2 regions of the Rhizobium sp. CIAT894 genome follow, and region 2 is predicted to be linked to the other one. Evidence: predicted binding sites of a transcription regulator. Region 2 holds the regulator's gene; the other holds the start of a gene.
The links. The regulator LexA, encoded in region 2, represses DNA repair genes until DNA is damaged. The targets are predictions, from matches to a motif close to TGTTCNNNNTGTGTTCNG.
Positions count from the first base shown of each region.

Region 1: a site for LexA is predicted at 3,354-3,371, ahead of RHEC894_RS15210 (putative DNA modification/repair radical SAM protein). Genes of this name have one in related genera too.

Region 1 covers NZ_CP020947.1:3,062,835-3,070,440, reverse strand. The annotation lists gene RHEC894_RS15230 (dicarboxylate/amino acid:cation symporter) at 1-69, shown strand, start outside; gene RHEC894_RS15225 (IS4 family transposase) at 278-1,423, shown strand; gene RHEC894_RS15220 (glycosyltransferase family 4 protein) at 1,564-2,619, opposite strand; gene greA (transcription elongation factor GreA) at 2,647-3,123, opposite strand; gene RHEC894_RS15210 (putative DNA modification/repair radical SAM protein) at 3,377-4,609, shown strand; gene RHEC894_RS15205 (UdgX family uracil-DNA binding protein) at 4,609-6,063, shown strand; gene carB (carbamoyl-phosphate synthase large subunit) at 6,148-7,606, opposite strand, start outside.
Region 2 covers NZ_CP020947.1:2,022,124-2,029,729, reverse strand. The annotation lists gene RHEC894_RS10110 (septum formation initiator family protein) at 1-20, opposite strand, end outside; gene eno (phosphopyruvate hydratase) at 155-1,429, opposite strand; gene kdsA (3-deoxy-8-phosphooctulonate synthase) at 1,572-2,417, opposite strand; gene RHEC894_RS10095 (VOC family protein) at 2,414-3,310, opposite strand; gene lexA (transcriptional repressor LexA) at 3,507-4,226, shown strand; gene RHEC894_RS10085 (ComEC/Rec2 family competence protein) at 4,207-6,639, opposite strand; gene gltA (citrate synthase) at 6,930-7,606, shown strand, end outside.

The DNA.
Region 1 (7,606 bases), 1.0 Mb from region 2:
CAGCTTGCCAGAGCCTTGGGCGGCGAGACCGAGGACACGTCGGCTGCAGGGCTTCAGCCGGCGGAATAACCGGCCACTCATCAGTCTCGGATAGTTGCAACGGCCCGCCTTCCAGCGGGCCGTTTGCTAATTGATGATTTCGTTCTCTATTCATCGTCATCCTCGGCCTTGTGCCACTGCTGTCCGGTTTAAATTTAGTGGACATGGTGCACGGTGTTGATTCTACTCGTATTCGAGCGTTTCGCGACGATCTCGGACACGAAATAGGAGCAACACCGTGCGGCATGACAATAGCGTCTTTCATGATCTGTTGAAGCGGATTCCGTGGACGATCTTCGAAAGACTTGTGGAGGAGCATCAGGCCGACAAGCATGTTCGGCGGCTGTCGACGAAGAGCCAGTTGATCGCCCTGCTTTACGGCCAGCTTGCCGGTGCCGTCAGCCTGCGCGAGATCGTCGGGTCCCTGGAAAGCCATAGTGCCCGCCTTTACCATCTCGGCGCTCGCCCGGTGTCGCGCTCGACTTTCGCCGATGCCAACGGCCTGCGTCCGAGCGCCGTTTTTACCGAGTTGTTTACGCAGATGCTGGCCCGCGCCGGGCGCGGCCTCAAGCGGGCCATCGGCGAGGCGGTCTATCTGATCGACGGCAGCAGTCTGCCACTTTCCGGGGCGGGATCGCAGTGGGCCCGCTTTTCCGATCAGGCCTGCGGCGCCAAGATGCACGTCGTCTATGATGCCAATGCCGAACGGCCGATCTATGCGGCCGTCACCGCGGCCAATGTCAACGACATCACCGCCGCCAAGGAGATGCCGATCGAGGCGGGCGCCACCTATGTCTTCGATCTCGGCTATTACGATTTCGGCTGGTGGGCGAAGCTGGATGCCGCCGGCTGCCGCATCGTCACCCGCCTCAAGTCCCATACGAAACTGACAGCGAGCGCCGAGCAGGCGGTCAACGAGGATGCCGGCATCCTGTTCGACCGCATCGGCCTGTTGCCGCAGCGCCAGGCCAGGAGCCGCCGCAATCCGATGAACCGGCCGGTGCGCGAGATCGGCGTGCGGATCGAAACCGGCAAGATATTGCGCATCTTCTCCAACGATCTTACCGCCCCGGCCGAGGAGATCGCCGCACTTTACAAGCGCCGCTGGGCGATCGAACTGTTCTTCCGCTGGGTCAAGCAGACGCTGAAAATCCGCCATTTCCTCGGCAACAGCGAAAATGCAGTGCGCATCCAGGTGGCCGTCGCTCTGATCGCCTATCTGCTGCTGCAGATGGCAAAGGCCGACCAGGCCACCATCATAAGCCCGCTGGCCTTCGCCCGCCTGGTGCGCACCAACCTGATGCACCGCAAAAGGATCGACCGCCTGCTAAAACCACGCAACAACCCTCCCGGAAATCCCGGCCAGATGAGCCTCCAATGGTGACACAATTTAAACCGGACAGCAGTGGCCTTGTGCCGAGGATCTGCTGCCCTATCGACCGAAGGCAGATGCTCGGGACAAGGCCGAGCATGACGAAGGAGGGGTTGCCGCCCGTTACCCAACGGGCCGTTTCGGTTTACTCTTCAGCGGTTGTCGCCGAGGAGGCGATCGTAAATGGCGCCGATCGCACTTGCTTCCTTCTCCAGCGCGAAATTCGCCCTGACGTGGCGCAGCGCATTCTCGCCATGGGCGATCGCCAGCGCGGGATCTGCGATATAGGGCGCGATCGCCCGCGTCAGCGCTTCGCCGTCGCCGGCAACCACCACCGAGCCGGTCTCGCCCTCGGCGACGAGTTCGGCATAGGCGCCCGCATCCGATGCCACAACGGCGGTCCGGGAGGCCATGGCTTCGAGCGGCGTCAGGCCGAAGCCCTCGTTGCGGGAAGGGGCGACGTAAAGCGTCAGGCGGCGATACCAGACCTTGATATCGGGCACTTCGCCGAGGAAGAGGATACGATCGCCGAGGCCGGCGGCGGCGACATCGGCCTTGAGCTGTTCGCCGAAGGCGGTGTGCTCCGCGGTCACCCGGCCGGAAACAACAGCCGTCCATTCCGGGTGCTGCGGCAAGAGCTCGATCATCGCCTTGACGAAAAGGTCGGTGCCCTTCTGATGGCGCACACGGCCGAAACAGCCGACGAGATAGCGGCCTGGCAGGCCGGTGGCGGTTATGCCGTCATCGGCCGTTTCCGGCGGGTGGAACAGGGAAAGGTCGACGCCGTGCTGGATGACCGTGTGCGGCACCTCGAGGAAGGAGCCGGAACGGTCGCTGGTTGCGATCACCGTGTCCATGCGGCGGATCAGCCATTTGGTATAGGCAGTGTGGCGGCGTTGCGCGGCCGAGGTGAAGAGCAGCTTCAGCGGCATGCGCAGGACATGGCGAAGCAGGATGCCGGCGGCCATCTCATTGTTGCGGCGGGCATGCCAGACGCGGTAGCGCCGGCGCGCCGGCGGGCGCCAGAATCCGGCGAGCTGCGGCCACTTCAGTTTCGGCAGGCCTTCCGGTAGGCCGGGGCCGAGCGTCGCGATCCTGAAACCGAGGCGGATCTGGCAGGGGATGAGCTGGACGATGGTCGACGTGACGCCGGAGAGCCGGCGCTTGAAATTGGGCGCGATGATCTCGACGTCACGAATATCCGGCAAAGGATGGGTCTCGCGTCTGGCGGGCGATCAGCCCCAGGTCACCTGGAGGATCTCGTAGGCCTTCGAGCCGCCCGGCGCATTGACCTCGATGGAATCGCCGACTTCCTTGCCGATCAGCGCGCGGGCGATCGGAGAGGAGATCGAGATGCGGCCGGCCTTGACGTCGGCTTCCTGGTCGCCGACGATCTGGTAGGTCTTTTCTTCCTCGGTATCCTCGTCGACGAGCTTCACCTTGGCGCCGAACTTGATCTTGTCGCCCGACATCTTGGTGAGATCGATGACCTCGGCGCGCGCCGTCAGATCTTCCAACTCGCTGATGCGGCCTTCATTGTGGCTCTGGGCTTCCTTGGCGGCGTGGTATTCGGCGTTTTCGGAAAGGTCGCCATGAGCACGGGCTTCGGCGATCGCCTCGATGATTCGGGGGCGCTCCTCCTGCTGACGCCAGCGCAGCTCTTCCTGCAGCTTGACGAAACCACCCTGTGTCATCGGTACCTTTTCAACCATTTTTTTGTCCTTCACTCCTTGTGTTCGCGTAATCAGGCGCCCACACAAAAGAAAACAGGTCCCGAAGGGGAGCTTCGGAACCGTGCCACAATTCTAGTTAAGTGCTTATAGCAGATCGGCAAGGCCGATTTCCAGAAAATTCGCATAGGCGAAATGCAACCCACTGCGGCGTCGGGCGATGCGTACCCAAAATGGGCAGAGGCGGGATCGTTTCGGTTGACTGGGTGCGCTAGAACATATAGTGAACATAGGAATGAAGAAGTCGCTTGCCGAACGCTTGGCCATTCTTTCCGACGCCGCGAAATATGACGCTTCCTGCGCCTCCAGCGGCACGGTGAAACGCGATTCGAGCGCAAGTGGAGGACTGGGTTCGACCGAGGGATCCGGTATCTGCCATGCCTATGCCCCGGATGGGCGGTGCATTTCGCTTCTGAAGATCCTACTCACCAATTTCTGCATCTATGACTGCGCCTATTGCGTCAATCGCTCGTCGAGCAATGTCGAGCGGGCACGTTTCACGGCGGAGGAGGTCGTCTGGCTGACGCTGGAATTCTACCGCCGCAACTATATCGAAGGCCTTTTCCTTTCCTCCGGGATCATTCGCTCTTCCGACTACACGATGGAGGAGATGGTCCGCATCGCCCGTGAACTGCGCGTGATCCATCATTTTCGCGGTTATATCCATCTGAAAGCGATCCCCGAGGCGTCGCCGCATCTGCTCGAGGAGGCGGGGCTTCATGCCGACAGGCTGTCGCTCAATATCGAACTGCCGACCGACAGCGGCATCACCCGCTTTGCGCCGGAGAAGAAACCCGCCAATATCCGCCGATCGATGGGCGATCTCAGGCTGAAGATCGAGGCGGCCGGCGAACCGACGCTGAAGACGAAGAAACGCCAGCGTTTCGTTCCTGCCGGCCAGAGCACGCAGATGATCGTCGGCGCCGACGGTGCGAATGATGCGACGATCCTTGCGAGCAGCGGCCGGCTCTACAGCAGCTACGGCCTGAAGCGCGTTTATTATTCCGCCTTCAGCCCGATCCCGGATTCGTCGAAAAACCTGCCGCTGATCAAGCCGCCGCTGATGCGCGAGCATCGGCTTTACCAGGCCGACTGGCTCTATCGCTTCTACGGTTTCGGCATCGACGAGATTACCGCCAACCAGGCGGGCGGCATGCTCGATCTCAATCTCGATCCGAAGCTCGCCTGGGCGCTCGCCAACCGGGGCGAATTTCCCGTCGATATCAACAAGGCCGAACGCGAGTGGTTGCTGCGCGTGCCCGGGCTCGGCACCAAGACGGTAAAGGCGATCGTTTCGGCCCGCCGCTTTCGCCGTCTGCGCCTCGACGATCTCTCGCGGCTCGGCGTTTCGATCAGGAAGGTCCAATCCTTCATTTGCGCCGAAGGCTGGTCGCCGCGGCGGCTGATCGACAGGCCGGATCTTCGCGCCATGTTCGAGCCGCAACCTGAACAATTGTCGTTGCTGTGATGCGCCGGGTCGTGCTTGCGGGGCGGGGCGAACTTGCCGAATGGCGCGATGCCGCACGCGCTTTTGCGGCCGCAGGCATCGGGCCTGAGGAGATCGACTGGCGCGAAAAAGGTGCGGAGGCGGATCTCTCATTCCAGCGCGACGCCATGCCGCCGGCGCCTGCGGCGGCACGCAAGCTGATGACGGTGCCGCCGGCCTTCCTCGACCTTGCCGAGACGGTTCTCTGCCATTCCGATCCGGCGCGGTTTTCCCTGCTTTACCGCCTGCTCTGGCGGCTGCAACTGGACCGGCAGTTGCTCGAGGTCATTTCCGATGAGGATGTGGTGCGGGCGAGGCTGATGGCGAAGAACGTTCGGCGCGATGCACACAAGATGACGGCCTTCGTGCGCTTCAAGGAGGTTGGTGCGGTGACGGAGGGCCGGCGAAAATTCATCGCCTGGTTCGAGCCGGACCATCATATCGTCAGGCGTACGGCGCCCTTCTTCCAGAGGCGCTTCACCGATATGGACTGGCTGATCGCAACGCCCAAGGGCTCGGCCGCCTGGGACGGGGAGCGGCTGACGATCACCGGCGAGCCTTGCGAGAAGCCCAATCTCAGCGATGCCACGGACGAACTCTGGCGTACCTACTACGCCAACATCTTCAATCCGGCGCGACTGAAGGTGAAAGCGATGCAGGCGGAGATGCCGAAGAAATACTGGAGGAACCTGCCGGAAGCCGATCTCATCCCAGGGCTGATTGCGTCGGCCGAGAGCAAGGTGCGAGCCATGGCGGCGCGCGAGGCGACGCAATCGCTGCCCTTTCACGACCGCTTGCAGCAGGCGGCGCGCAACCATCCCGCAGACGCCGAGGCTTTGGCCGGCACGCTGGAAGCCCTCAGCGCCGAGGCCGCCGTCTGCACCCGCTGCCCGCTGCACGAGAAGGCTACACAGACCGTGTTCGGGGAGGGGCCGCGCGATGCGGAGGTGATGTTTGTCGGCGAGCAGCCGGGCGACCAGGAAGATATTGCCGGCCGCCCCTTCGTCGGTCCGGCCGGCCGGTTGCTCGACCAGGTGATAGCAGAGGCGGGTATCGACCGCTCAAGGCTCTATGTTACCAATGCCGTCAAGCATTTCAAATATGAGCCGCGCGGCAAGCGCCGCATCCACCAGAAGCCCAATATGGGCGAGGTGAAACATTGCCGCTGGTGGCTCGATCTGGAAATGGAGCTGGTCAAGCCGAAGTTGATCGTTGCCATGGGGGCGACGGCGCTTGCGGCGCTGACCGATGCGAAGCAGTGTCTCCAGGATATCAGGGGGCAGGCGATGGTGATCGAAGGCGGGCGGACGCTGTTCGTGACAGTGCATCCGTCCTATCTGCTGCGGATTCCCGACGAGCGATCGAAAGCGGAGGAATTCGAACGATTTCGAGACGATATGCTGAAAATACAGCGGCTTATCACGGCGACCGGATAGTTTGATTCCGGAATGTGGCGCCTCTGCCGAAATGACATGTGCCACCGCTCGATCGAGCGATGGCACCGTTTATCTCGAGCGATCTCAGGCGAAATAGTTCTGCAGCGGCCGGACTTCGAGATTGCCGGCCTTCAGCGCCTTGATCGCCTGGGCGGCTGCTTCGGCGCCGGCCATCGTTGTGTAGTAGGGCACCTTCTGCATCAGCGTCGCGCGGCGCAGCGACTTGGAATCCGAGATCGCCTTGTTGCCGTCGGTGGTGTTGATGACGAGCTGGACCTGGCGGTTGCGGATCGCATCCTCGATGTGCGGGCGACCTTCAAGAACCTTGTTGATCTTGGTGGCGATGATGCCGTTCTCGCCGAGGAAGCGGGCGGTGCCGCCGGTCGCCAGTACCTTGAAGCCCTGTTCGACGAGAATGCGGATCGCCGGCAGCACGCGTGCCTTGTCCTCGTCGCGTACGGAAACGAAGACTGTGCCGTCACGCGGCAGCTCGACGCCGGCGCCGAGCTGCGACTTGGCGAAGGCCAGCGCAAAATCGGTGTCGAGGCCGATGACTTCGCCAGTCGAACGCATTTCCGGGCCGAGCAGCGTATCGACGCCGGGGAAGCGGGCGAAGGGGAAGACGGCTTCCTTGACGGCGATGTGCTTCAGCCGGCGCGGATCGGGCTTTTCACCATAGGCGGCGAAGGTTGCGTCGAGTTTCTCGCCGGCCATGACGCGGGCGGCGATCTTGGCGATCGGCGCGCCGATGGTCTTGGCGACGAAGGGCACGGTGCGCGAGGCGCGCGGATTGACTTCGAGAACGTAGACGGTGCCGTCCTTGATGGCGAACTGGACGTTCATCAGGCCGCCGACATTGAGCGCTTTGGCCATCGCCTTTGCCTGGCGCTCGAGTTCGTCGAGCAGCTCGACGGGCAGCGAGCGCGGCGGCAGCGAACAGGCGCTGTCGCCGGAATGGATGCCGGCTTCCTCGATATGCTCCATGATGCCGGCGACATAGACGTCGGTTCCATCAGAGAGGCAGTCGACGTCGACTTCGATGGCGTGGCTGAGATAGCTGTCGAAGAGCAGCGGGTTCTTGCCGAGCAGGGTGTTGATCTGGCCGGTCTTGTCGTTGGGATAACGCTGCTTGATGTCCTCGGGCACGAGTTCCGGCACCGTGTCGAGCAGGTAGGTCTGCAGCTGGCCTTCCGAATGCAGGATCTGCATGGCGCGGCCGCCGAGCACGTAGGAGGGGCGCACGACCAATGGGAAGCCGATTTCGGCAGCGACCAGGCGGGCCTGCTCGACCGAATAGGCGATGCCGTTGTTCGGCTGGTTGAGATCGAGCTTCATCAGAAGCTTCTGGAAGCGGTCGCGGTCCTCGGCGAGGTCGATCATATCGGGCGCGGTGCCGAGGATCGGGATGCCGTTTTTCTCAAGCGCCTCGGCAAGCTTCAGCGGCGTCTGGCCGCCGAACTGGACGATGACGCCGACGACTTCACCCTTTTCCTGCTCGGCCCGCAGGATCTCGATCACGTCCTCGGCCGTCAGCGGCTCGAAA
Region 2 (7,606 bases):
TTATGATGCTTTGTCCACATACGCGCATGCTCTTGAACGCATTACCAATTCGTTCAGCATAACGCGCAGAGATTAACCGTTCATTGACCGTAACCGCCGGCAAGAAAAAACCCGCGCCGGGAGGCGCGGGTCGAGCATTGCAAATCGGATCCGATCAGCCGCGGATGATCGAGCGGCCGGCATACTGAGCCTGGGGCCCAAGGCCTTCCTCGATGCGGATCAGCTGGTTGTACTTGGCAAGACGGTCGGAACGCGACAGCGAGCCGGTCTTGATCTGGCCGCAGTTGGTGGCAACCGCGAGATCGGCGATGGTCGAATCTTCGGTTTCGCCGGAGCGGTGCGACATGACGGCGGTATAAGCTGCCTTGTGCGCCGTGTTGACGGCATCGAGGGTTTCCGTCAGCGAGCCGATCTGGTTGACCTTGACGAGGATCGAATTGGCGACGCCCATGCGGATACCATCGCGAAGACGGGCGGAGTTGGTGACGAAAAGATCGTCGCCGACGAGCTGGGTCTTCTTGCCGGTCAGGTCGGTCAGCGTCTTCCAGCCGTCCCAATCGTCTTCGGCCATGCCGTCTTCGATCGAGATGATCGGGTACTTGGCGGCGAGTTCGGCCAGATATTCGGCCATGGCACCCGATTCGAGCGTGCGGCCTTCACCTTCGAGGACGTATTTGCCGTCCTTGAAGAATTCCGTCGAGGCGCAATCGAGGCCGAGGTAGATGTCCTCACCCGGCCTGTAGCCGGCTTTCTCGACCGACTTCATGATGAAATCGAGGGCTTCCGAAGCGCTCTTCAGGCCCGGCGCGAAACCGCCTTCGTCGCCGACATTGGTGTTGTGGCCCTGGGCGGCCAGTTCCTTGCGGAGCGTGTGGAAGACTTCCGAGCCCATGCGTACGGCTTCGGCGATCGTATCGGCGCCGACCGGCAGGATCATGAATTCCTGGAAATCGATCGGGTTGTCGGCATGGGCGCCGCCGTTGATGATGTTCATCATCGGTACCGGCAGCAGACTTGCGGAAGCGCCGCCGACGTAACGGTAGAGCGGCAGGCCGGAGGCCTGGGCGGCAGCCTTGGCGACGGCGAGCGAGACGCCGAGGATGGCGTTGGCGCCGAGGCGCGACTTGTTCGGCGTGCCGTCGAGCTCGATCATGATGTTGTCGATCTGGATCTGGTTTTCGGCGTCGATGCCGCCGATCGCGTCGAAGATCTCGGTATTGGCGGCATCGACCGCCTTCTGGACGCCCTTGCCGAGGTAGCGCTTGCCGCCGTCGCGCAGCTCGACCGCCTCATGCGCGCCCGTCGAGGCGCCCGAGGGAACGGCCGCGCGGCCCATGCTGCCGTCTTCGAGATAGATATCGACTTCGACGGTGGGATTGCCACGGCTATCGAGAATCTCGCGGGCGATGATATCGGTGATTGCAGTCATGGGTTCTTCCTGCTCGGTGGGTGATCAATCGTTCGAAGCCTGTCATAATCGAAGGCGTGCAAATTACAATGGCGCAGTTTTCAGCCTTCGAACCAGCGTATCCGATCTCGCCTATAGCACGATCATGTCAGACTGTTGAACGTCAGGTCTTGGCGACCGCATCGAAGGCGAGCAGCTTTTCCAGCAACCGCGGCATGTCCTTGAGATAGACCATGTTCGGGCCGTCGGACGGCGCGTTGTCCGGGTCCTGGTGGGTTTCAAGGAAGACGCCGGCAATGCCGGTGGCGACCGCGGCGCGCGCCAGCGTTTCGACAAATTCCCGCTGACCGCCGGAAGATTCGCCCTGCCCGCCCGGCTGCGCCACCGAATGGGTCGCATCGAAGATGACGGGCGCACCCATCGCCGCCATGATCGGCAGCGAACGCATGTCGGAAACCAGCGTGTTGTAACCGAAGGAAGCGCCGCGCTCGCACAGGAGCACGTTCGGATTGCCGCTGGCATTGAGTTTCTTCAGCACGTTCTTCATGTCCCAGGGCGCGAGGAACTGGCCCTTTTTGACATTGACGACACGGCCGGTCTTGGCGGCGGCGATCAGAAGGTCGGTCTGGCGGCAGAGGAAGGCCGGAATCTGCAGAACATCGACCACCTTTGCGACCTCGGCACATTGCTCGGCGGTATGGACGTCGGTCAGGACAGGAAAACCGAACTCCTTCTTCAGGTCGGCAAAGACCTCCATGCCCTTTTCAATCCCGATGCCGCGTTCGGCCGAAAGCGAGGTCCGGTTCGCCTTGTCGAAGGAACTCTTGTAGACGAGGTCGATGCCGAGCTTTGCGCAAAGCTCCTTCAGCGTGCCGGCAACCATGAAGGCGTGGTCGCGGCTCTCCATCTGGCAGGGGCCGGCAATCAGCGACAGGCGCCTGCTATTGGAAAAGGTGACCTGGGTCTGGCCTTCGCCGACCTTGACTTCGGAATTCGTATCGGTGCTCATCGTGGTTCCTCGAAGGCGAAGAGCGTGCCCTGCCCGGGCGCGGGCTTCACCAGAATGCGATTGTTCTTGCGCGTGTAGGTCACCCCGTTAGCAGTCAAATGCGCTTCTGTCACGGCAAGATCGGCGACATTGAAGAGGATTGCCCGGCCGCGCAGGCCGCGGTCGGCGGATGAGACGGCGATCTCGAAATAGGCCTCAAGCCCTTCCGGCGTCATCAGGCTGATCTTCGCATTCGACGCGGCGACATTGACGCCGAAACCGGTTTTTTCGACGGCCGACTGCGCCGCGGCAAGGCCGACGAAGGCAGCGAATGCGCTGGCATCGGGCGCACAGAGCGCGATCTCGGCAATCCGCGTCACGCCATTGGCATGCGTTTCCAGCGTGCCGCGGTCGGCAGGCAGCGGGTTGATACGCTCGACACTGAAAAGGAAGAAATCCGGCGCGCGCGGATCGGTAGCAAAGGCCAGCTTGAAGCCCGCCACAGTCTCGGAACCATCCGGCATCTTCATCGGCCGGCTGAACTGCAGCATGTCGCCGGCACTCGATCCGTGACCGACAAAATTCCGATGATCGCGGCCGGCATCACTGGTGCCGAAAGCTACCGCCGAGAGCCCCTCCTCGCCGCAGCGGAAGCGGAAAGCCTGGTTGCGGGCGGTGAAGACATTGCCCCGCCGCGCCGATGCCTCGCTCTCGGCGACACTCGCAACGCCGAGCGGCTCCAGATAGGTCTTGTCGGCGAAGAAGACGCAGGCATTCTCCGTTCCGAAGGGATGGCGCGCATCCGCGGCAACGGTGAAGCCGAGCTTGCCGAGCCTCTCGCGCGCCAGATCGATATTGACGACGGGCAGCACGACGTGATCCAGCGGGTGCGGCTTGGCGAGATGCTCGCTCATCGGTTCCTCTCCCTGAAATGGCAAGAGATGTGCGACAGCGCACTCCCAATTCAAGACCTGCCTGCCAATCCGGCGAATGAAAATAAAAATCTCAACGAGTTGGCGGCAAGTTTTACGGAAATTTAGCTACTTGCGGAACACATATGGAACATATAGTGTCTGTTCTGGATTTGTTTCAATCAGGGGTCTGACGTCGATGCTCACGCGCAAACAACAGGAGCTTCTCCTTTTCATTCATGAGCGCATGAAGGAATCCGGCGTTCCGCCGTCTTTCGACGAAATGAAGGATGCCCTGGATCTCGCCTCGAAATCCGGCATTCATCGGCTGATTACAGCACTCGAGGAGCGCGGCTTCATTCGCCGCCTACCGAATCGCGCCCGGGCGCTCGAAGTCATCAAGCTTCCGGAGGCCTACAGCCCCAGCATACAGCCCCGGCGCGGCTTTTCGCCGAGCGTCATCGAGGGCAGCCTCGGCAAGCCCCAGCCGGTCGCCGCTCCCGCTCCTGCGAAACCCGTTGCCGACAACGGCAACTCGGTCTCCGTGCCGGTCATGGGCCGGATCGCCGCCGGCGTGCCGATCTCGGCGATCCAGAACAACACCCACGACATCGTCGTCCCCGCCGACATGCTCGGCTCCGGCGAACACTACGCGCTGGAGGTCAAGGGTGATTCGATGATCGACGCCGGCATCTTCGACGGCGACACCGTAATCATCCGCAACGGCAGCACCGCAAGTCCCGGCGACATCGTCGTTGCCCTCGTCGATGACGAGGAAGCGACGCTGAAGCGCTTCCGCCGCAAAGGCGCCTCGATCGCGCTGGAAGCCGCTAACCCGGCTTACGAGACCCGGATCTTCGGGCCCGATCGCGTCAAGGTACAGGGCAAACTCGTCGGCCTCATTCGCCGCTATCACTGACAACAGACGGACCGGTTTCGGTAAAACTGTCTTTGCGCCAGTCATAGGCGCGCTGACGCATCCATGGTCGCGACAGCGTCTCGAATGCGGTTGCGACCTCCAGGCCGGCATCGGCGAAACGCAATTCGACGGAGCCGGTCCTGCGCAACGTCTCGCCGGTGAAAAGCGCCCCGCCTGAACGGCAGTTGTTGAAACGTAGGCGGACCGAGGTCACGACGATATCGGCCGTATCGCAGGCCGGACCGAGATAGGCGGCATTGTCGATGACGGTGACGATATGGCCATTGCCGAGTCTTGATGTGCACCAGGCCTTCTTGACGCAGGAAAAGCGGTTTGCTTCACCGCCTGCTGCGGCTGCCCGCATCGCTGCGCTCGCTTCGTTCTGCTGATCGCGGGAAAGCCGGACACGGCGGTCTTCTCCTTCCGGCGGGATAGCCGGACCATCCAGCATCTTCGGCGGATCATGCGTCGGCAGGACCAGTGCTCGCTGCCACTGGTCGAAGATGAAATCCGGCGGATTTTCGCGGTTGGACGCGATTGCCTCAGCCGCGACAACCGCAACCAGACTGCCATCCTCCGAAATCACCAGATCCGGCGGCCGGGGAGCCGGCAGCAGCAATACGGTGAGTGTCGAGATGGCGACGATCGATGTGCCGGCATGGCGCAGCCGGGTGCGCAGCAGCGTCAGCAGCAGAAAGCCTGCCACTGCCACAGCGAAATACCAGGCGGGCAAGCGGCCGATGCCGATATCGCCGCCCCAGCCGGACACCGTCTCGGCAACCGCGATCACCAGATCGAGGCCGAATCCGACCACCTTCCACAGCGGAGCATCCAGCCCGAAAGGCATGAGCAACATCGCCAGCAGCCCGGCCGGCATGACGATGAAGGAGATGATCGGCATCGTCGCGAGGTTTGCCGGCAGGCCGTAAGCCGTCAGGCGATGAAAATGCTCGATCGAAAACAGCGCGGTGGAAAAGCCGCCGATCAGCGAGGTCAGAAAGACGCCGCCGAAGAAACCGGCGACGGCAACCACCGGCCTGACGATCGGCAGCTTCAGGAAGGCGTTTTCGCGGACACGCCGGTCCTTCCATAGCTGATAACCCGATACCAACGCCAATGTCGCGGCAAAGGACATCTGGAAGCTCGGGCCCAATACTTCCGAGGGTGAAATGGCGATGATGATGAGCGCGGAGAGAACGACATTGCGCAGGCTGATCGACGGCCGATCGAAGAAGACGGCAATCAGCATGATGGCCATCATGATAAAAGCGCGCTCGGCCGAAACCCCGAAACCAGAGATCAGGTAATAGGCGGTGACGGCGATAAGCGCACCTGATGCGGCGATCTTCTTTGTCGGATAAGCTTGGGCGACGCCGGGAAAGAGGCTAAGCAGCATCCGGAAGCCGACGAAGAAGATGCCAGCCGACAGCGCCATGTTGAGGCCCGATATAGCGACGATATGGGCAAGGCCGGATTGGCGCAGCGCCTCCGTCGTCGTCTTCGAGATGGCGCGCCGTTCATCCGTCACCAGGGCAGCGGCAAAAGCGCCGGTGTCGCCGGGCAGGATCGACCTTATGCGGTCGCCGATGCTGCTGCGCAGCCGGTAGAGCCATTCGAGCAGCGCGTCCGACGTCGACCTCGCCGCCTGTGGACCTGCCTGCGCGTCGAGTTTCTCCGGTGCACCATAGAAGAAACCGTTGGCGCCGATGCCGTCGAAATAGGCGCCGAAGGAGAAGTCGTTGAGCGCGGGAAGTGCCGGGCCTGCCGGCGGCGTCAGCCGTGCCCTGCCGGTGATGATGTCGCCGATCTCGAAAGGCACATCGGCGCCCCGGACGATCGCGGTGATACGTCCCGGCGGCCGCTTCAACTCCGGCGCCTCAGTACCGGTGACGGCAAGAATATAGCGCCAGCGCCCGCGGCCGTCGCCTTCCCGCCGTTCGACACGGCCGCTCACCGTCGTCGTCACGGATGAATCCAGGATGACAGTCGAAGCCCGCCAGCTCTCGAACTGGGCCGACAGCATGCCGCCGGCGAAAAGCGCCAGCGCCAGGAATGTTGCGCGCAAGGCCGGCCGGCTGGGACCGGCGAGGAAAACCGCGGCCGCCGACACCAGCAGGCAGAGCAGCGATGCAACGAGGGGAAAATCCGATGCGCCGAGAAACCAGAAGGCCGAGCCGGCGCCGAAGAAGACCGGGGAGAACAGCAGCAGCCGGCCATGATCGGCCTCCTCGCCCAGCATACGGGTTCCGGCACGCAGCGATTGCCGGGCGGCAGCCGGCAGCCGATGGCGCAATGGGATCTGCGACTGCGTCCTTGCCGGTTGGCTCACCACACCAGGCGCGAGAAGACCCGGCGGGTCGGCAAGGCCGCTGCCCGCTTCCGGCCGCAATTCGACTGTCGTCAATTCCTGCATGTGCCGCCCAAGGTCACCCGCACCAGCGGCCAGAATGCAACCTTCAATCAAAACGAGCAAGAATAATCGATTGAAATGTGAGGGAAAATCGAGAGCGCCAAAAGACCAGTCGAATCATTGGCTTCCGCTATGCGTGCGGCTCATCGCTGCAGTGCCTAAAAGGTGATGCCGCAATGCACAAAAAGCCGTCACGGTAACTTGGCATTAGCTTCGCGATCATATAGCTATCGCTGAGGACGCTTAACCCCTATGGCGCTTTTATGGCGCCACCGCCAGTTCGGAGGATCAGCATGACGGATCAAAGCGCAACAATAAAAATCGGTGACAAATCAGTCGACCTCGCCGTCAAAAGCGGCACGATCGGCCCGAGCGTCATCGATATCGGTGCCCTCTACAAGAACACGGCTTCCTTCACCTACGATCCGGGTTTTACGTCGACCGCATCCTGTGAATCGAAAATCACCTACATCGACGGCGACGAAGGTGTTTTGCTGCACCGCGGCTATCCGATCGAGCAGCTGGCCGAGCACGGCGACTTCCTCGAGGTCTGCTACCTGCTTCTCTACGGAGAATTGCCGACCACCGCGCAGAAGAAGGATTTCGATTATCGCGTCACGCACCACACCATGGTGCACGAGCAGATGAGCCGCTTCTTCACCGGCTTCCGCCGCGACGCACATCCGATGGCCGTCATGTGCGGCTGCGTCGGCGCGCTGTCGGCCTTCTATCATGACTCCACCGACATCACCGATCCGCACCAGCGCATGGTCGCCAGCCTGCGCATGATCGCCAAGATGCCGACGCTTGCCGCCATGGCCTACAAGTACCATATCGGCCAGCCCTTCGTTTACCCGAAGAACGACCTCGACTACGCCTCGAACTTCCTGCGCATGTGCTTTGCCGTGCCCTGCGAGGAATATGTGGTCAATCCGGTGCTTGCCCGCGCCATGGACCGCATCTTCATCCT